DNA from 3 places in the Paenibacillus sp. FSL L8-0333 genome. Region 1 is predicted to be linked to each of the others. Evidence: riboswitches for the same ligand, from Rfam matches in the RefSeq annotation. Region 1 holds a riboswitch; each other region holds the start of a gene.
The links. A riboswitch is a leader RNA that binds a small molecule or an ion and turns the genes downstream of it on or off. The one in region 1 is predicted to bind thiamine pyrophosphate.
Positions count from the first base shown of each region.

Region 1 (7,346 bases):
CATCTCGGCATTAATCCACCATGGGCTTTCCATATACCACAACAACTGCAATGATTTTGTTAAATCCCCCTGCTCCACCGTTCGTTCCTCACGATATCCGTCAATAAATGCTGAGGCTAGTGCTCCATCTAAATCTTCATCTAGAGCACATGACATCACTGCTCGCGCTACATCTAGCTGCGGATAATCATATTTGAACCGATCAAAATCTAGAATTGCAGACAATTGGCTATCTTGAAATAAAAGATTATCAACCCATAAATCACGATGTGCCCATCCAGCTTCAAGTCCTTCGAATATTTCCGGATCTATTTCTTCAGTCGCTCTTAGTTGTATCTCTAGGTCAGTGATAAGTGAGGTTTTGCCCATTTCCTTTGATTGTTGTAGGAGTACATTCCAATGTTCTAAACGTTCCTCAGGGCTTTGTGGAATAAATTGTGGGGTTCTTTTCAAACTAATGGTCCCATCATTTAATAAACGATGCATTTTACCTGTGGCACGACCCAAATCAAACATTTGATGGATATTAATCTTACCCGGCTCTATGACACGGCCTTCACAATATTCCATTGCCATAAACGTTTCTCCCTGATCTGATTCCAGTAAAACATTATTGTTATAAGCCAACAATCCGGGACATGGGAGCCCCTGTAGATACAATCTTTTCTGTTGAGAAAAGGCAAAGTTCAGCTCTTCTGGGTTATACAATTTATATCTTTTTTTGTTGTATTGTTTAAGTAGAAATTGCCCTGAATCCGTTGTGATTTTCCATTTAAGATTTAACCAGCCACGTTTTATTGGGGTAGCATGAAGGACTTTCAATCCAAAAAAATGATAGAAACTATTACTTAAATCCTCTAAAATGGCTTCCTCTGAACGAATCGCTTCCATTTCATCAACTCCTATCTATTCAAAGTATAAAAGAAGAAGCCGCCAATGACGACTTCTTTTAGATATTTCTTTTTAGCAGAAAAAGTTATCTATAAATGAGGCTCCCGCCTTGGAGAAATTCTTGTGCCTTCTCTTGCATTCCTGATTCAATTCTCGTCGTATTCCGGATATTATGAGAGATCTTCATACTGCAAAATTTCGGCCCGCACATGGAACAGAAATGAGCTGTTTTAGCGCCTTCCGCAGGCAATGTCTCATCATGATATTCGAGCGCTCGCTCAGGATCTAACGATAAATGAAATTGATCACGCCAACGAAATTCAAAACGGGCTTTCGAAAGAGCGTTATCCCGGTCTTGTGCTCCTTTATGCCCTTTCGCCAAATCTGCGGCATGTGCCGCTATTTTATAAGTAATGACCCCTACACGTACATCTTCCTTATTAGGCAGGCCAAGATGCTCCTTCGGAGTTACGTAACATAACATTGCTGTACCGAACCAACCAATCATCGCTGCACCTATAGCAGAGGTAATATGATCATACCCCGGTGCAATATCTGTAGTCAGTGGACCTAACGTATAAAAAGGGGCTTCGTTGCAAGTTTCAAGTTGCTTATCCATATTCTCTTTAATCAAGTGCATCGGCACATGTCCTGGACCCTCTACCATCACCTGTACATCATGACTCCAAGCCATAGCTGTTAATTCACCTAACGTCTCTAACTCGGCAAATTGTGCTTCATCATTCGCATCAGCAATCGAACCCGGACGTAATCCATCGCCTAGGGAAAAAGAAACATCGTACAGCTTCATGATTTCACATATCTCTTCAAAATGTGTATATAAAAAGTTCTCTTGATGATGCGCAAGACACCATGCCGCCATAATGGAGCCACCTCTTGAAACAATACCTGTCATACGTTGTGCCGTCAACGGGATATAACGAAGCAGAACTCCCGCATGAATGGTAAAATAGTCCACCCCTTGCTCCGCTTGCTCAATGAGCGTATCACGGTATACTTCCCACGTTAAATCTTCCGCTTTCCCATTCACTTTTTCCAAAGCTTGATAAATAGGCACCGTTCCAATAGGAACAGGAGAATTACGGATGATCCACTCGCGTGTCGTATGGATGTTTTTACCTGTGGAGAGATCCATTATATTGTCTGCACCCCAGCGGGTAGCCCATCTCATTTTCTCCACCTCTTCCTCTATGGATGAGGATACTGCGGAGTTTCCAATATTGGCATTGATCTTTACCAAAAAATTACGCCCAATAATCATTGGTTCACTCTCTGGATGATTGATATTCGCTGGAATGATGGCGCGGCCCCGGGCTACTTCATCTCTTACAAATTCCGGTGTCACATTCTCACGAATCGCAACGTATTCCATTTCCGAAGTAATAATCCCTTTGCGTGCATAATGCATTTGAGAGACATTACGCCCCTTTTTCGCTCGCAAAGGTTTTCTATGGAGCGCTGGAAACACTTCCGCCACAGCTTTTCCCGTTGCATTCCCGTTATCTTCAGGCTTCACGGTTCTTCCTTCGTACGCTTCCACATCCCCTCGTTCCTCAATCCAGCTTAGACGATTGGGCTCTAACCCCTGACGAATATCAGTATGAATATTAGCATCCGTGTAAGCCCCACTTGTGTCATAGACATGAATTGGGGCATTCTCCTCTTCGCCGTCTATGCCCGCAGTTGGACTAAGTGAGATCTCCCGCATAGGCACCTGAATATCAGGCCGTGAACCCTTTACATAGACTTTTTGACTTGCTGGAAAAGCTGATAGATTGATTGGATCGTTGTTCAATTCGCTTGTCATCTCAATTCCTCCTATAAGGTGATTTGATCAAGCGGAGACGGTCTACTCCCCACACATAGAAAAGGCCACATCTGTATAAGATGCGGCCTTAGAGTAGACAAATAGAAATAGAGCTCCATTTCCTCCGCTGGCATTATCCAGATCAGGTTAGACGGTCGATAGTTATAACTATCCTCTCAGCCTGGTCCCACCAAGCTCCCGTAACTATATAATTGCTACTTCAAAGTATAACCGAAAAGAGATAATTATCCAAATGTACTCAAATGTGAGATCAATGTGTACGTTAGTATAACACCAATACCCCAAATCCTTCCAGAAGCACCTCGCCCGACAATGTTGTGCCGCTCAGTAAATCTGTTTTGGTCTCATGAAGATGGATCGTGACAGGAGTCTCACTATAATTAAGCAAAAAAGCATAACTGGAAGAAGCTCCGGTACGGACTTGCAGCTCTACCTCTTCTGGGAGCTCCAGCCAATTTGCTGGCGATTGTAGATCAATTAATTTTATGATCTCAGCCGCTGCCTGTTCGTTAAATACGGCTCCGTAATACCAAACCTCACCCTTGCCGCGACGCTTTCTAGTTACCGCCGGTTTTCCCGCATAATAATCAGAGGCGTAAACCGCCATCACTTCAACCGAAGCTTCCTCTATTTTAAGAATATCATTAAAGTCATCTGCTCCTGTAACGACTTCGGTCGCGCCCGACCAGCTAATTGTTGTTGGCTGACGACTGCCCTTAACCATTGTGAATTCTTCAACTGTGATCCCGCATAGATCCTTAGCAGCACCTGGGAAAGGACGCATATAACATTGACCGCGCTCATCCTTATAGCCAGTTCTACAGCCGAAGATCAGTTTGCCGCCTTGTTGAACATATTCATCCAGCAGAGACGCTGTCTCATCTGTCATAATCGCTGGGTGAGGATAGATAAGCACGTCGTACCTTGCAAGCTCCACCAGCGTTGTTTTTTTGCGCAAATAGAGCACGTCATTAGGGATATGCTTCCGCTGAAGAGCCTTGTACCACTCCTTATTGCTCTTCCACATAAACGGGCCATGCCAAACATCGTATTCTCCATCCCACTCATTGTCATAATCACGAACAATAGCAACGTTAGCCTGATTATGAGTACCGATAAACGCTTGACCTGCTGCTGCCAGCTCCTGACCGATCTGCCCCGCTTCCCGCACTCTCCGGTTAGGCTGATTATGATAGTCATTGATTCCATGCCAATAAATTTCATTGCCCATCGTAGCCGTCCGCCAGCGGAAATATAACACCATATCTGCCCCATGAGCGATCGACTGATAAGTCCATAACCGCATCTGCCCGGGCTTTGGAGAAGGCATATCCATCCGGTTCACCCAGCCACCCGGGCCCGACTGCTGCTCCATAATGCAGAAATTCGGGGATATCGAACGAACAACAGATAACGACAGTCCCCAGCCTCTATCATTCAGCGGATTCCGCTCATTCGGGTCATAAAAAATAGTAGAGAACTGAGGATAGGAATCATAGCTGAAGAAATCCAGCAGTTCATCCGTCATTTCATGGCTATCGAGATGACCGAACAGACCGTTCGTGGTTACCCATTGCTTAGGGGCAAGTTTACGAATGATATCCGCTTGGTTTTTGGCAAAAGAAATTGTATTGTCCGAAATAAACCGTTTTTCATCCAATGCCTGATGAGGATTGGGTTGCTTCGGTACTGGAGTCGGACGTGGAAGATAGACCTGAGACCAGTCACTATAGCTTTGATTCCAAAAAACAGCTCCCCATGCCTCGTTCAAATGCTTAAGCGTAACATATTTCTGCTGTAGCCATTCCCGGAAGGCCTTATGGTCACTCTCCGAATAAAATTCACTGATCTCACAGTTGAGCTCATTATCAATTTGCCAGCCAACTACACCCGGATGATTGCCGTAATGTTCAGCCATTTGTTCTGCAATACGTGCACACAGTTCCCGGTATTTAGGACTGCTGTAATTATAATGGCGGCGCATGCCATGCTGAAGTGTAACACCTTCGTAGGTTACATTTAATACTTCTGGATACTTATCAGTCAACCAAGCTGGAGGCGTTGCCGTCGGAGTACCAAGTACAACCTGAAGACCATATTTATGTGCTAGATCAATCGCCCGATCAAAGAGCCCGAACTGAAACTCCCCTTCTGTGGGTTCAAAAATAGACCAAGCAAACTCCCCCATCCGAATGATCGTAAAGCCGAGTTCACGCATCCGGCGATAATCGTCCTCCCACATGTTTTCTGGCCAGTGCTCCGGATAATAACAAACGCCAAGCTCGAATTTTTCAGTTGCGACAGGTTTCTTCATCATTACCTCCAAAGTATTAAAAATATGCTTTCAATATTTTATAATTCTATTGTAGTATCAATGATAAGAGGTCTTATATAACAAAATATTGCTATCATATAACAATCTTGCGTTTATTGCCTTAATCCAACTTGCGCTCTGTTGCGCTACAGAAATGGGTGCTGCCAAACATGAAGAAACAATGGTATTTGCCGACACCGGCTTTTTCAAAATATGTCTGTTATCCTGAATTTTTGGGACATTACACTCACTTTCCACAACATACAGAGAGAAGAAGCGAAGGGTTTCTTGGGAGTTATAACCTGCATTTGATTTTTGGTGGGGAGGGTTATGTATTCCATGAGGGCGAACGTATTCCGATGAGTAGAGGACGAGGTTTTCTGTACCCAAAAGGGGCTTATCAGCAATACGGCTCTGACCCAGGCGAGCCTTGGGATGTCCGATGGGTTCATTTTAATACTGAAATTGTCCTCCCCTTATTAGAAGAAGTGGACCAGTCTCGTGCATACCTGTTCACTTTTGATTTGGATGCTAAGCTGGACGAGCTATTCGAGGAAATGTACCTACTGAGCGCTTCCTACGTGACCCGTAGCGAGCCAAGACTATCTGCTCTGCTGTATGAGCTTCTAGTTAAATTGCTGCAGAACTCCGAGCCGCTTCACGGCTCAGTACCGCACGAGGTTAGGCAGTCCATCCGGAGTGCTGCAGATATCATTCATGTCGAATGTGCCAGCCCTTGGTCTCTGGAATCGATGGCAAGATTGACCGGGTACAGCAGCTATCATTTTCTAAGGCTGTTCCGGGTGGTTATGGGCAAAACTCCAAACCGTTATTTAACCGATTGTCGGCTGGCTAAAGCCAAGCTTTTACTGGTTTCCACAGGACTCTCCATTGCTCAGGTTGCGACTCAGTCCGGTTTTGCCCAGTCCAGCTATTTCATTAAAGTGTTCAGAAGGTTTGAAGGCATGTCTCCTGTGAAATACCGGCAGGCTTTTGGGGCGTAGACGATCTTCCTTCAGTCCGTAGAGATTCAATCTTAGTCTCTTGGACTTATCACCCTTAAAGATCATCCTTAAGAGAAATTTCACTCTCAATATCTAAACTTATTGTTTCGGAATGAATCTCCCCTTCATTATCATTCCATGTAATAGATAAAGTGGTGTTTTCATAATTTTGTCTATTTTTATTTAATTCGTCATATAAATATGGACCAGTTATAGACCCGATATCAGTGTTACTTAATATTGAAACGGGTCCATCCGTTGACCTAGCTTCATTTACAAGAACTGTTTCATCCTTATTATTAGTGTTTTTTTCATTAACTTCATACTTATAATAGCTACTATTCACTAAAGAGCTTGGGTCTCCCTTGAACACTAACTTCCCATGTCCCCGTAAAATTTTGCTAGATGAAATTATTATTTTGTAATCTAAAACATCCCATGTATCCCCTGTACCCTTAAGCGTATATACTTGAACACCAGTGTTTAAATTTGTTTCGAACTCTTTATTGAAATATAAATAACTCCATATCGCATTCGAAATAATAACCACAGCTACAAGCACTAGGATTAGTTTTTTCATATCTGCTCCTTTATAAATACTCCCCAGCCATTATTTATATCTTAAATTCCACTCCTTTGACCATTTTGGGAATGCTTCTCCGGTCAATTCTTCGAGTGTTTTTCCATCAATGGTGTAAACCCAGCCCATATGTAATTCATCGAAATCAGGAAAACTATAGCCTCCTATCACTTCATCGTCTGCTTCTAGCAGAAAAATCAGGGTTTGTTTTTTTGTATTATCCTTCTCATTATCTAAGGGGTGGTTTTTAACGATTAACTTACTTGTAGTTATTTCCTTACCTATATAATCGATTGGATCAACACTTTGAACACTCCAATATTGTATGTATGGCATTTCCGTCAGCAGCTTTTTATCTAATAAATATTCAGAAACAATTCCTTCATTACTAATGATCAGATAGCCCATATCGGTAATAAATTGTTCAGCTTTGCTATATTCTTTTTTTGAATTATCGCTAATTTCCTCATCACTACATCCCAATAAAAAGATTAAGAATAACGGAATTATGATTCTCCTTAATTTTTTCATAGGTTCTCTCCTTGCATTGTTTATTATCTCCGCGCTCAATTTATAGATTAATCTTATTGTATGAATTTAGTATCATCAAACTCTTTAGCGTCTTATAGGCTCTCCATTCCAACCTCGCTGTTTCACCGGGAGGCTCCCATTTTATCTGCCATCCTCCATCATCCTCCTGTTGGTATT
Region 1 is NZ_CP150186.1:6,106,028-6,113,373, forward strand. It holds gene NYE72_RS27135 (phosphotransferase) at 1-891, opposite strand, end outside; gene thiC (phosphomethylpyrimidine synthase ThiC) at 977-2,719, opposite strand; TPP riboswitch at 2,822-2,931, opposite strand; gene NYE72_RS27145 (beta-galactosidase) at 3,003-5,054, opposite strand; gene NYE72_RS27150 (AraC family transcriptional regulator) at 5,225-6,058, shown strand; gene NYE72_RS27155 (hypothetical protein) at 6,114-6,638, opposite strand; gene NYE72_RS27160 (hypothetical protein) at 6,669-7,169, opposite strand; gene NYE72_RS27165 (hypothetical protein) at 7,210-7,346, opposite strand, start outside.

Region 2 (7,346 bases), 3.2 Mb from region 1:
TTAGTTCAGCGGCGATTTCAGCTGCTACTCCATAGAAGGAGAGGGCTTCCACTGCGGCCTCCAACGAGGCACCTCCACTTACCGCGAGAAATGCACCCACAACAGCGCTGAGTAAACAGCCAGTTCCTGTAATCTTCGTGAGAATAGGGTGACCATTGCTGGCAATAAAAGTGTTTTTTCCATTCGTGATCACATCGTCTTTTCCAGTTATGATGACCACACAGCTTAACTTCCTCGCAGCAGCTTCAGCCAAAAGGACTACATCGCCTTCACCTTCGCCAGCATCCACCCCTTTAATGGACCAACTCTCCCCAATGACATTAGCGACTTCAGCCACATTCCCCCGCAGTGCGGTGATTTGCATCTCATTCACTAGCTTTTGAGTGACAGCGGTCCGATAAGAAGTTGCGCCTGCACCTACCGGGTCAAGCACTAGGGGAACCCTGTGTTTATTAGCGGATTTACCAGCGAGCAACATAGATTGAATGGCGTAATCATTGAGTGTGCCGATATTTAGAACTACAGCAGACGACATAGCGGCGATATCGATCACTTCTTCGTGGGCATCCGCCATAAAGGGAGAGGCGCCAAGCGCCAACAGACCGTTGGCTGAGAAATTGGCTACCACAATATTAGTGATGTTGTGGATCAACGGGTTGGATTCCCGTACTTTGGCTAAATAACTCATTATAATTCCTCCTCAAGCTTGTATGAACAACTAACTAAACATTACAGATTGATAAAAGCTTCCTGTGCTTTAATATCCTCTGGTAGAAGATCGTTGGTGGATAACCACTGCTGAACCTTTTCCCAAGATGTCGGGTCTTGATATCCAAAAGATTGATCGCCAGCATTCATCAGCGGCAGCAGAATCTCAAGACTTTTTTTCTCAATCTCCTTGTCGAGCGGTGAAGTTGCATCTTCATGTGCAACCAGTAAATCCAGGGCTTGTTCAGGATTCTGCTCCACAAATTCCTGTCCTTTTGTAATGGCATTTAGAAATTTTTTAAAGTAGGCTTCAGAATTTTGCAATCCTTGTTCGCTGGCCACCAGCACAAGCTCATAATAGTCAGGCACTCCGTAATCCGTTGGATTAAGCGAAGTGACCGGATGTCCCTCTTTTTCAAGGATTAGTTGTTCATGGTTGATGAACCCGCCCATTATTGCGTCTACTTGTCCAGTAGAGATCGCAGGGATGAGGTCAAAACCTACGTCAATCAGCTTGGCGGATGAAGGATCGTCTCCATCACTCTGGATCATTGTCCGAATCATCGCTTCATAGAGCGGAATGGAGGAATAGCCGATTTGTTTTCCCGCGAGCTCTTTTGGACTATGAATACTGCCAGCCTGAGGAACCATCAGATGATTCAGTGGATGCCGCACGATTGCTGCAATCGAACGTACAGGGATTTTCTCGCCGCGTGCCATAAGTACCTGAGGCTGATAACTGAGCGCTAGATCAATTTGATTCGCTGCAACAAGCTTTAGGGAATCATTGCTGTCCGCAGGCATTTTGATCTCGACATCCAAACCTTCCTCTTGGAAAAAACCTTGCTGTTGCGCAGCGTATAGAAAGGAATGAACGGCATTGGGATACCAATCAAGCATAATCGTCAGCTTGTGTGACTGCTTATTTTCGGTATTGGAGGGATCGGTTTGGGAGTTGTTATTTATCTTGTCTGCCTTCCCGCAGCTGCTTAAGAGCAAAAGTGTGCATACTAGAAATACAGAAATAAGTCCTCGTTGTGGGGATTTTAAATGATTCATTGGTTTGATCCTCTTTTCTTTAAAAATAATTGTTCGAGTAAAGCTATCGCCAGAAAAAGCACCACACCAAGCGCGGACAGCAGAAATACAGCCGCGAACATTTCATCGCTCTGCATATTTCCGGCCATTCTGCGGCTGAAGTAACCGAGTCCTTTACTGCCGCCGAGCCATTCCCCGATAGTAGCTCCGATGACGCAGTATACAATGGACAGCTTTAAGCCAGAGAAAAAAGCAGGCAACGCCAGTGGAATTTGGGTTTTGACAAGCAGCTGCCAGCGGTTTGCACCAAATGTTAATAATAAGTCCTTGTAAGTCTGGCCACTTGTACGAAGTCCATCATATGTACTCACTACGACTGGAAAAAAAGCCGTCAAAAACACCACAGCCACTTTGCTCCACAGCGAATATCCGAACCACATAATAAAAATGGGGGATAGCGCAATTAATGGGATCGTCTGGCTAATGATAAGAAAGGGATAGATGGCCTTTTCTATGGGGCGATACAGGAACATTCCAGTGCCCAGCAATACACCACAAATAACAGAAAGGACAAAACCCACCAGTATCTCCTGTAACGTCGCCAATAAATGCTGTCCAAATAATAATTGCCTGTGCTCGATCAATGCGATTCCAATAGAGGAAGGTGCAGGGAGAATAAAGGCTGGAATCATGTGAAGGCGAACAGCTGCCTCCCAGATTACAAGAATGAGCAGTACCAGAAGAAGGAAGGGACCATAGTTGTCTAGATGTTTTTTAAAAGGTATAGGTTGCATGCAATCTTCGCTCCAACTCTTCCCGTAGTGCTATAAACCGGGGTTCATAGTTCATCTTATAATGTCTTGGCCTTGGTAGATCCACAACGATCTCCTGTAATTCGCTGTGCGCACCGCCAGATAATAAATAAATCCGGTCACTGAGCAATAGTGCTTCTTCCAGATCATGAGTGATGAGCATAATCGTCTGATTCAATTCACCCCATAACTCCAACAGCCAACGGTGTATCTCGCGTTTGGTCATGGCATCGAGAGCGCCAAAGGGCTCATCCAGCAGCATCAGACCAGTTCCGCCTCCAGCCACTAAGGTGCGCAGAAATGCGACTCGCTGTTTCATTCCACCCGAAAGTTCATGGGGATAAGCCTTCTCTACATCTGCTAAGCCGAAGCGGGTCAACATTTCCCGAATCTGAGTGATCGTTTCTTGTTTATTGAATCTGGGCTTGATCTCCCAAGGCAAAAGGCAGTTGTCGAGCACTGTCCTCCAAGGCAGCAATAAATCCTGCTGAGGCATATAAGCGATCTGACCTAAACGACTAGCGGTTGACGGGTGCGTAGAGAGTTTTATTTTTCCGTGAGTAGGTTCGAGTAAACCGGCAATCGTTTTGAAAAATGTACTTTTCCCGCATCCGCTAGCACCTACTACGGAGACGAATTCCCCTTGCCTGATATCCATAGATAGATCTGCGAATACAGGGGGGTGCTCAGATTCCGGAAAAGAGTAGGTTAGGCCTTGAATAGATAAAATGGTCGTGATGATCTAACCTCCTAAAATTTTTGTGGAGCGCCTAAACAAATAAAGACCCATTCATTTCCAGAGGAAATGAATGGGTCAAAAAGTTCATTCTGCATAATAACACTTAACATGCTTGATGAAAATTCTGCTCCACTTCCCTCCGCTGGTATGATCCAGATCAGGTTCCAAGGGTCCGGAGCTTGAAGCTCCGTCTCAGTCGGCCGACTCCCCTAGTGAAATAACAGGTCCATATTAATTTGTTAATAAATATACCATATCTTTCTGAGAAGTAAAGAGAGAAAGAAGTGAAGGATTAATCCAAGATTGGGTAAGATATAAGTAGAAATCTAGTTAATATTACAATTCCGATGTATATAATCGGAAAAAAGTATTGACGATCATGTGATGGCAGTGTACTATTCAATTTACCGGAAAAAAACCGGATAGAGAGAGGGGATTTAAGAATGAAAAAATGGAGTTTAACTATTATATTGGCGTTAACCGTGGTCCTTGTAGCGGCTTGCGGCAATAATTCGAATACCAATACGGCTGCTGAACCAACAGCTGGAACGAATGGTGGAACAGCATCTTCAGCGCAAAACAGTTTGGAGGCTGTGAAGGCCAGCGGCAAATTGCGGATAGGTACAGAAGGGACTTATGCACCTTTTACTTATCATGACACTGCGGGGAAATTGACTGGTTTTGACGTGGAAATTGCTGAAGAAGTAGCCAAACGTTTAGGTGTTGAAGCTGAATTTTTTGAAACTCAGTGGGATGGTATTTTTGCTGGGATGGATGCGAAACGGTTTGATGTCATTTTCAATGAAGTTTCCATTAACGAAGATCGCAAAGTGAAATATGATTTCTCTGAACCCTATATCGTATCCAAAGCAGTATTGATCGTGAGCGAAGACAATGAGGATATTAAGACCTTTGCCGATCTTAAAGGTAAAAAAGCCGGACAATCCCTGACAAGTAATTTATCCGATATCGCTCGTGAGAACGGTGCTGAAATCGTAGCTACAGATGGTTTCAATCAAGCGATGGACCTGCTGACTTCGGGACGTATTGATGCAACTGTGAATGATGGCTTGTCTTATCTGGATCTGAAAAAACAAAAACCAGATGCAAAAATTAAAGTGGTTGATGAGATTCCTGAAGGATCACAAAGTGCCGCAGTATTCCTGAAAGGCAATGATGAGCTGGTGAAAGCGGTCAGTGATGCGATTACAGAGATGAAGAGTGATGGAACGTACTTGAAAATTTCCGAGAAATACTTTGGAGCTGACGTTTCAAAATAATACAAGGCTAGCAAGGCTAATTAAGCCTGGAAGCTAAAAAGGATGTCTGAATAATGGATGACCGCAAAATACAAATTTTCTTAGACACACTGCTACCCCTGCTAAAAGCCGGGGTGGCTTTTACCATTCCGTTGGCGCTACTTTCCTTTGTGCTTGGATTGATTTTGGCGATCCTAACCGCGCTGGCACGTCTTTCACCGTGGGTAATTCCGAAGCTAATCGCCCGTTTTTATGTGTGGGTTATTCGAGGAACCCCGTTGTTAGTGCAGCTATTTATTATATTTTTTGGTTTGCCGGCTGTTGGTATTGTACTCGACCCCTTCATTGCCGCCACCATTGGATTTACCCTTAGCGTAGGGGCTTATTCATCGGAAATCGTACGCGCTGCTATCCTGTCGATACATAAAGGCCAATGGGAAGCTGCCTTCTCAGTCGGGATGACTCGTGGGCAGGCTCTGCGCCGCGTAATTCTGCCACAAGCTGCGCGCGTTTCTGTACCGCCGTTATCCAATTCCTTTATTAGCTTGGTTAAAGATACTTCGCTTGCAGCGATCATCACCTATACGGAGATGTTTAGAACCGCACAGCAGGTAGCCTCTACCACTTATGAGCCTCTGCTGGTATACTCCGAAGCAGGATTGTTTTATTTAGTGTTCTGTTCTGTGCTGTCGGCGCTGCAAAATTACTTGGAGAAACGACTCGATCGTTACTCTGCGACCTAAAGGAGAGATACTTGTGATTGAAATCATTAATTTGCATAAATCCTTCGGCGCACTCCAAGTGTTAAAGGGTATTGATCTGAAAATGGAGCATGGAAAGGTACTTGTCATTATTGGGCCATCTGGCTCCGGGAAGACTACACTGCTGCGCTGTTTTAATCTGTTGGAAATCCCGGATCAAGGCAGCCTGTCGCTCAGTGATATCACCATCAATTTTACAGATCATAAGAAAATTCCTCAGAATTCCGTATTGGCCCTTCGTCAGAAAACAGGGATGGTCTTTCAATCGTATAATTTATTTCCGCATATGACTGCGCTTGGCAATGTGATGGAGGGACAGGTAACTGTCCTGAAACGATCCAAGGAAGAAGCGCGCAAGCGGGGGCTTCAGCTGCTGGCTAAGGTGGGTTTGGCAGATAAAGCTGATAACTATCCACATCAGCTGTCAGGTGGACAGCAGCAGAGAGTGGCCATCGCCCGGGCTATGGCAGTAGATCCAGAAGTGTTATTGTTTGATGAGCCCACTTCGGCGCTCGATCCTGAGCTGGTAGGGGAAGTGCTTAAGGTTATCAAACAATTAGCGGCAGAAGGTATGACTATGGTGATTGTGACCCACGAGATGAAATTTGCCGCCGATGTAGCGGACCGGATCATTTTGATGGATGGTGGTCATATCTTAGAGCAAGGGACTCCGCAAGAAGTGCTGGAGCATCCGAAGAATCCCCGGGCTCTGCAATTTCTGAACAGACTGAATGGTGAAGAAGAGTAGAAAGACAATATACACGAAAAAGCGGCTCGGGAATCATCCGGAGCTGCTTTTTCATGTGTAGATTATTCAAATGAGAAGAGTATCTGAAATTTGGCTTATACTCCAGTTTTCAGAAATTCCAAAGCGTTGTAGAGCATAATCGCTGCTTCGGCGCGGGTGAGTTCGCTTTTTGGATTAAACTTTCCGTTAGCATCCAGGCTATTGATCTTGTATTTCAGGGAGCGCTGAATACTGCCTTGATACGCAGGAGTCAGAGAAGCTTCATCAGCGATATCTACTGGAACGATATTGATCATCGGCAGATTGCCAACGCCTTCGATCGCTTGCACTAGATAGTTAGTGAATTGCTCTTTGGTCATAATGAGGTTAGGATCAATGTCTTTAGGAAGCTTAACTTCATTGTAATAAGCATTGATAAAGGCTTCAGCGTACCAGGCTTTGTCTTTTACTTTTGTGAACAAGCCGCTGGCAACAGGAGCTTTGTTAAAATCAATGGCCGCGAGGCTAAGCTGGAGACCGCCGGAGATAAACTGAATCCCTTGGGCTGTAGTTACCTTAGAGCCAGGGAGAAATTGAGATTCGCTGACACCTTTAATTAACCCTTGATTTTTTAAAGAAATGATTTTTTCTTTGCCGTTTATGTTATCAATATCCTTAAAGGTGTTCCCAGCTGCAAACATCTGACCACCCAAAGAAAAGGAGAAAATGGCTACGGTTGTGATCGCTGCTAGTGTGCTTTTTTTCATGTTCATGTCTTTTCACCTCGTTGTATGGATAGGCTCCTTAGCCTTTGTCACTCCTTTAACGTTGTAAATTATGGAAAGGTTGCGGTCTAATCTGTATTATTTCACGAAAAGGTAGATTTTAATAGAAATATGGGCCAGATTGGGGTGTAGTACTTTGGATAAGTGGCATGAAATGATATAATGATGTCAGGCTCTTTTCATTCGTGGTTAATTTTGTTATGATTATATCGTAACGATTACTATTTATGGTTTGTCCAAACTGCATAAATAGGAGCGTCTCAGAGGGTACGGATGTTAAATCGTTCCGGGAAGGTAGGAGACCAAATGGATCAAATATCAAATATCAGTCAATTGTTTGCGGCGCAAAAATATAAATTAACGCCTCAGCGTGAAGCTATAGTGAACGTTCTGCTCGACAATGAGAAGGATCATCTAAGCGTAGAAGAAGTATATATGCTTGTTAAGAACAGCTATCCACATCTGGGCCTGGCAACGGTATACCGTACACTTGAGCTTTTATGTGAGCTACACATTG
Region 2 is NZ_CP150186.1:2,892,246-2,899,591, forward strand. It holds gene thiM (hydroxyethylthiazole kinase) at 1-688, opposite strand, end outside; gene NYE72_RS12735 (ABC transporter substrate-binding protein) at 730-1,767, opposite strand; gene NYE72_RS12740 (ABC transporter permease) at 1,764-2,540, opposite strand; gene NYE72_RS12745 (ABC transporter ATP-binding protein) at 2,521-3,216, opposite strand; TPP riboswitch at 3,415-3,518, opposite strand; gene NYE72_RS12750 (amino acid ABC transporter substrate-binding protein) at 3,741-4,577, shown strand; gene NYE72_RS12755 (amino acid ABC transporter permease) at 4,631-5,299, shown strand; gene NYE72_RS12760 (amino acid ABC transporter ATP-binding protein) at 5,313-6,065, shown strand; gene NYE72_RS12765 (S-layer homology domain-containing protein) at 6,161-6,817, opposite strand; gene NYE72_RS12770 (transcriptional repressor) at 7,136-7,346, shown strand, end outside.
Region 2: linked by a shared signal. The riboswitch ahead of NYE72_RS12745 (ABC transporter ATP-binding protein) and the one ahead of thiC (phosphomethylpyrimidine synthase ThiC) in region 1 are both predicted to bind thiamine pyrophosphate.

Region 3 (7,346 bases), 1.2 Mb from region 1:
CATGCAGCCGCTGATTTATGGCTTCCGAAGAAGCATTTTCTAAGTGAAGTGCCTCCTTATGCCACATAGTCTCCAGCGGTGCAATATTCGAATACAGGGATGTATCTACAGGCGGGGCACCTTTAGTCACTTCGTTAACAATATTGTAGCCAACAAAAGACAGCGGAAGGACCACAGGGATAAATAGCAGTGCAGAAACGATAATTAGCAAATACCCTGATAACAAAGAGGAATTGCGTTTCTTGCGAATGCGCTCCAATCCTCTCATGCTCTTACCCGGTATCCGATCCCACGGACAGTTTCGATAATTTCCGGATTACCCGGATCAAGCTCCAGCTTTTCGCGCAAATAACGAATATGTACCATCAGAGTTTTATCCCCTTCGATATAAGCCTCACCCCACACGGCCTCGTAGATCTGCTCCTTCGTCATAATTTGGTTAAGATGACGCAGCAAATAGGAAAAAATCTGAAATTGCTTGCCTGTAAGCATGATTTCTTCCTGAGTCTGAGCATTCATCACGCGGTTATCCCCTTCATATACGACTAGATGTTTAAGTGTGAGCGAATCCTGAACAGATGCCCCATTCCTTCGGAGCAGCACCTCGATTCGAGCGGCCAATTCATCCGGATGAAAAGGCTTGGTCAAATAATCATCCGCGAATTCCAAACCTTGCAGCTTATCATCAATCGAGGTTCGGGCGGAGAGCATTAAAATGGGCAGCTTAGGGTAGGAACGTTTCAATCGTTGCCCGATCGTAAACCCATCCAGACCAGGAAGCATAACATCGAGAATAGCCAGTTGGCAGGCGCCGGCTTCTTCCATCGCACCTTCGCCGCTCCGTAGCCAGCGGACACTATATCCTCTTTCGCTTAAATCAGCAGACACTACGCTGCCAATCTCACGATCATCTTCAATATATAACAGAGTAACGCTCATGTAGCTTTAGCTCCTCCCCGATATGAATACCTAAAAAGTTGAAGTCATTATAACACATCAAACAGCCCTCCTACCCCATAGGGGATAGGAGGGCTGTTTGATCAATTCAAGGCTATAGCTTATGGCTGCCATACTCCATGCTCTTTATTGCTACCTACATACTCAATACGTGTTGGAGTAAGCTCCAAAATCACATAATTAGGATCATCAGGTCCAGTAAACCATGGCTCCAGCTCTTTATTCCATACCTTGGAGCGCAAGCCTTCATCCTTAGAGACGGTAGCGGTCGCTTCAATCTCCAGCACATCTTTGCTTCCGCCGGCCTCATAGCCAAGCAGTACAAAAGCATTCGGATTATCGGATAACTCCTCCACTTTATGAGTTTTGCGATTTGTAGCCAAATAAATCTTCAAACCCTCATGGAAAATGGCCATATAACGTACTTTCGGCTTATTTCCTTCTTCGATCGTACCAAAGGAACCGAACTTGTTGTCATCCAATGCTTTAATAATGAGTTGTTCCAGTTGTTTGTTATCCATTACGTAAATCTCTCCCTTCAAGCATGTAAACAAAAGTTTATATATCCAAGCTCACCGTTTGGATTTATCATAACAATGGTGCTTATTATAATGTACCCTTCAGGTTCACATTGAATCCGACCTTACTCCATAAACTACATCAAGATAAGGAGCTTACTTCGTGAAAAAACTGATTTGGATCGGCTGTCTCTCCTACTTCGTTATCGGTCTGGCACATGTTGTGCTGGGATCTATTCTGCCCGTTCTACTGCAACATTATGATCAAAATTACAGTGCTGGCGGTGAATTAATCTTTAGTCAATTCGCTGGTTTTTTAGCAGGCGTGTTGGTCTCTCCCCTACTTAATCGCCGCTTCGGTAAACGTGGAGGCATCCTCATTGCCACCAGTCTTCTAATAGTTGCAGAAGTTGCCTATGCCTTTCTACCGCCTTGGGGCTGGATGTATTTTATCGCTGTTGCCGCAGGTTTTGGTTTCGGGATGATCGAAGCGGTTATCGGCACCATCATTATTGGTGCTGTAACCGAAGGAACGGCTATTGCGATGAGCCGGCTCGAAGTTCTATTCGGGATAGGCGCACTCGTGATGCCGCTTATCGCCAGTCCGCTCATTGCTGCCGGAGCGTGGAGATTGGCCTTTCTAATCGTCGCTGCCTTCTCTTTGATTTCTCTTATCCTCTGGGCAAGAGGACACTTCGGTAATCTACAACGCATGCTGGATGAACGTGCCTCTGTCCAAGGAGCAGACAATTCGCATTCCTCAAGCTCACGTTCTAACAAAAAATTTCCGTATAAAGGTAAGCAATGGATTCTGTTAGGGATCTTCATCGTTTTCTTTTTTCTTTATGTAGGCACAGAGATGAGTTTAGTCAACTTTATGCCGGCTATCTTTATTGCCAAGCTAGGGATGACAGAGTCTACGGCAGCACTGACAGTCACTTTCTTTTGGCTAGCGATGTCTACAGGAAGATTGTTTGCGGGTGTAATTGCCGAAAAAATATCTTATCGCGTGTACATTCTCAGCAGCTGTTTACTAACCTTGTTACTGCTGACACTCTTTCCGTTCACTGACAATCGAATGACTGCTTTCATTGTAATTCTGCTGCTGGGGCTGTTTATGTCCGGTATTTTCTCCATTGCATTGGTTTTCTCCAGCAAAATGCTGCCTTGCACCGAAGAGTCAACACCCAGCATTATGATTGCTTCCGGAGGCGTTGGTGGTGCTTTGCTACCTCTGTTTACGGGCTGGTCTATGGACCATTTAGAAGTGGCACAAACAGCCGGATTACTTGCCACTTTTGCTGCCTTCTTGTTCCTGCTAAGCATTGCCGCATGGAGATTCCAAGCCAGGCAAGCGGTGGAAGGAAAGAGTTCCCGTATTTAGAATAGTATCAACGTTATCCTTTTAGGGTAATGTGATCTATAAGCATATTCTGAGCACAAGGATGGACAATGAATGAATGAGTCTTTAAATGAGTCTTCAACTGAGCCTTTGTTACATACTGCGCTTATGCAGTTTATATTTCCCTTCTCTATAAAAAAGGGCGATTCTAAGCAGCTTATCCAGCAATTACAGGACGACGGATTCACACGTTTTTTTCTGGATAACAAAGAACTGGAAGCTGCCTATTATGGAGAAGGTTACTGTGTTTCCCATGAACGAATGGAGCGCACCTATTTACCGTTTGCCGCACACGTCCTTTTTCCGCGCAGGAAGGATGCCGACTCGTTTCGCCGTTTTTCCAGAGTAAATAATCTCGACTGCATTCTGGAGATTCCGCAGCAATCTATATTTTTCAAAATTCTCTCGACGGATATATTCATATGTCCCTTTCAGCTTGGATTCGTGACGATACGTGTCCAGCTGGAGGGGGATTCGATTCCCTTTAGTATTGCACTAGAATTCGCGGATCGTTTCCGTGCGCTAGAGAAAACCTTCATACAGGATGACTACACTTATATTCATTGCGGGGAACAGACCTATGAGATGGTAGAGGATTTTGTCTTCCGAAATTTGGTGGATGGACTGGAGCCATATCTGGATCAATCGGATATCAATGGGGCTTATTTTGAGACCCTTCCTTTTTTCGTAGATGAAAGAATGCAGGTGCAAGCTTTTTACGGCTTTCAGAATGAAGAAAGTTCTGATGAGATTAGTGTAAATCTACGCTATCGCGCCTCACAGCTTGATGGAATTGATCTGAACGGAAAGCCCTATGCCAGTGCAAGCGATCCAGCGTATATTGCAAACTATTGTCATGAGCATTCCTATAATCGCTGGGGCCCAGACACGTATTATATGATGAATGAGCAGACCTTTTGCTGCATGACCCGGGCTGAACAGGAGATTGCTGTAAGTCTAGCCAACCAGATGTACGGGCAATATTATTACGGATTTTTACTCAATATTTTCCACAAAATCGTTCTGCTGAAGCTCGCCAATATGCACTCCCGACTTCGGATTAATCATGATTATGAGGAAATAGACAATCTAATCTATTCCATCAATAAGTTCTCGGCAAAGTTCTACTTCTTGGAGTTGATTTCCCAGTCGCAGGGCCGGGAGATATTTCTTCAGCTGCGTAAAGTATACGGAAACGACGCTTTGTTCGAGGAAGTGAAAGAAACCTTAAATGATCTGTTTCAGTATCAGGATAAGTTTCAGTCCAAGCGACGGGATAATCTGCTGATGATTCTCACTGTATTTACGGTAGTAAGCGGGATTTACGGCATGAATCAAGTCATTGACGATCTGGATGGAAAAATCCAATGGAGTAAAATGATTGGTTATTCCCCCTTTGAATTTCTTGCCCTCTTCGTGATCATGAGCGGGATTCTGATCAGCGTTGTCCTCACGCTAGGGGCGCTGGTTAGTGAGCTTAAACGGCGTCACCGCAAGAAATATAAAGATCTAGACTAGCAAAAAAGAAACTACTGGATTGGAAAAATTCAGGAGTGCACTACTAGACATTCCGAGTACAGCCGTCTATAATACACCGTATGCGAGAAATATAAGATATAAAGTATGGGTACAAAACTTATACTTACTTATATTGCACATAGAAATACCCGTTAACTTCATAGAACCAGGGGTGCTGGAATTGGCCGGCTGAGATTGTATCCCACAAGATACTGACCCTTATACCTGATCTGGATAATGCCAGCGTAGGAATCGCCAATTGGTTCTGGTCCCTGTGACCTTGACTAACCTTGCGCCAAGCCAGCGTCCCGATCACTCGGGGCGCTTTTTTTGTAAGATCACTAAAAGATGTAGAAAAACGTACATACTACACTTTACGGTTCATGTTGTGAAGACGGGATTCTTGTAACCTTAAAGGAGAGAAGAAGACATGCACCTCAAAAAAGCACTTACGTTGTGCCTCACCTGTGTACTCATTCTTGCCATTGCCGGATGCGGCAGCAACAATGGGAATACAGCCGGAAACAAAGCAAATGCTACTGATCCAACTGCAGCGGCTGGCACGGATGCTCCAAAAGAGCTCACCAAAGTTAAAGTCGCACTCGACTGGACACCGAACACGAATCATACCGGTCTATACGTAGCTAAGGATCTTGGTTACTACGCTGAAGAAGGTCTGGACGTCGAAATCGTTCAACCAGGCGCAGCGGGTTCTGATACTATGGTTACTTCTGGCGAAGCCGCATTTGGCATCAGCGCCCAAGAAGGATTAACGCTAGCCCGTCTACAAGGCGTACCCCTTGTCTCGATAGCAGCTATTATTCAGCATAATACATCGGGATTCGCCGCTCCAGTAGATCGCAATATTAAATCACCAAAGGATTTCGAAGGTAAAACCTACGGAGGCTGGGGCTCACCGGCCGAAGAAGCAGCCATGAAGGCCATCATGGATCCTGAAGGTGGCGATGTGAAAAAGGTGAAGCTGATCAGTATCGGTGAAGCTGATTATTTTACCGCCGTCAAACGTGACATTGATTTCGCCTGGATTTTCTACGCTTGGACTGGCGTTGAGGCTGAGTTGCGTGGCCAGCCATTGGATATGCTGTACTTAAAGGATTATGCGCCACAGCTCGATTATTACACGCCTGTGCTGACGACGAGTGAGAAGCAAATTGCAGATCATCCTGAGCTGGTGAAGGCCTTCATGAAAGCCACATCAAAAGGTTATCAATATGCTATTGATCATCCGGAAGAGGCTGCCGGTATGTTATCGAAGGCCGTTCCTGACCTGGACGCCGACCTTGTCCTAGCTAGCCAAAAATGGCTTAGCCCAAAATACAAGGACGATGCTGCCCGCTGGGGCGAGCAAAAAACCGAGGTCTGGCAAAATTACGGCGACTGGATGTATGATCTGAAGTTGCTGGATAAACCGCTGGATGCTGCTAGTGCATTCAGTAATGATTTTTTACCGGCGGAGTAGAGAGCGGACTTCAGAACCAAGAAGGTTGGACGTTACTTGAGGAAGGAGGAACGGAGCGTAGTGATGTGCTACGTGAGTACCGGACTTCCCAAGTTCGTTCAAGATTCGATGTCGAGTTTGCTTCCTGAGTTACTTCGTTATCAAAGTTGGCTTTTTGAACTTAACTTATAATTTAAGAGTTCAAAAAGACGGCTTTCAGAACCAAGAAGGTTGGACGTTACTTGAGGAAGGAGGAACGGAGCGTAGTGATGTGCTACGTGAGTACCGGACTTCCCAAGTTCGTTCAAGATTCGACGTCGAGTTTGCTTCCTGAATTACTTCGTTATCAAAGTTGGCTTTTTGAACTTACCTTATAAAATGAGAGGATTGATTATTGTGGCTAACACCCTACTAAGCATTCAAGTAATTCCAAAAACTCCGAACAATGAGGATTCCATCCCATACGTAGATAAAGCGATTGAGGTCATTCAAAAATCCGGTGTTAAACATCAGGTGAATCCGCTGGAAACCACAATGGAAGGTGAGCTTAGCGAGCTGCTGGAGGTTGTGCGTCAGATGCAAGAGGCGTTGATCGAAGCAGGCAGTCCAAGCGTAATTTCGCAGATCAAAATCGCTCATAATCCTAACGGAATCAGCATGGATAAATTGACGGAGAAATATCGGCCGTGAGATCGACCTGGAAGCTAATATGGCCGCCCCTTGTGGCGGTCGTCTTCTTTTTAACCGTATGGCAGCTATCTGTATCTGTATTTCATATTGAATCCTGGATTCTGCCGAGTCCTGCTGATATTGCCCGTGAATCCACCAGTAACGCTTCTGGTCTTTGGGCTCATACGATGGCTACGCTGCGGCTCACTTTAATTGGTTTTCCCATCGGTACGGGGGTAGGTCTGATCGTCGCTTTGCTTTTGCATCTTTTGCCTTGGGCTAGACGGGCTTTTTATCCACTCATTATTCTGAGTCAAAATGTTCCCTCCATCGCGCTCGGCCCCCTGCTCATTATCTGGTTCGGCTTTGGTCTTTTGCCCAAAATCGTGCTGATTACACTAGTATGTTTCTTCCCTGTAGCTGTCGCTGCGATGGGCGGCCTGGCCCAAAGTGATCAGGTCATGATGAATTATATGAAAATGGCTGGCGCAAGCAAGTGGCAAATCTTTACCAAGCTGGAGCTGCCCTCTTCTATCCCGGCACTATTTTCCGGTGTAAAAATATCTGCTACTTATGCGGTTATGGGCGCCGTGGTCGCTGAATGGATTGGCGCGGATAAAGGTATTGGCTATTATATGCTTCTGCAGAAATCCGCTTATCGTACGGATCGGATGTTTGTCGCTATTGTTATTATTGTACTTTTAAGTCTTGTACTCTTTGCTATTATTGCATTGCTGGAAAAATGGCTGGTTCGCTGGAAGCCGCGCCGTAACTCATAGAAAGGAAAATGCCTGTATGTCTCAAGCGATGCAAATGCAACACA
Region 3 is NZ_CP150186.1:475,621-482,966, reverse strand. It holds gene NYE72_RS02140 (HAMP domain-containing sensor histidine kinase) at 1-268, opposite strand, end outside; gene NYE72_RS02135 (response regulator transcription factor) at 265-939, opposite strand; gene NYE72_RS02130 (pyridoxamine 5'-phosphate oxidase family protein) at 1,059-1,478, opposite strand; gene NYE72_RS02125 (MFS transporter) at 1,639-2,859, shown strand; gene NYE72_RS02120 (hypothetical protein) at 2,932-4,395, shown strand; TPP riboswitch at 4,554-4,664, shown strand; gene NYE72_RS02115 (ABC transporter substrate-binding protein) at 4,826-5,875, shown strand; gene NYE72_RS02110 (MTH1187 family thiamine-binding protein) at 6,251-6,544, shown strand; gene NYE72_RS02105 (ABC transporter permease) at 6,541-7,302, shown strand; gene NYE72_RS02100 (ABC transporter ATP-binding protein) at 7,337-7,346, shown strand, end outside.
Region 3: linked by a shared signal. The riboswitch ahead of NYE72_RS02115 (ABC transporter substrate-binding protein) and the one ahead of thiC (phosphomethylpyrimidine synthase ThiC) in region 1 are both predicted to bind thiamine pyrophosphate.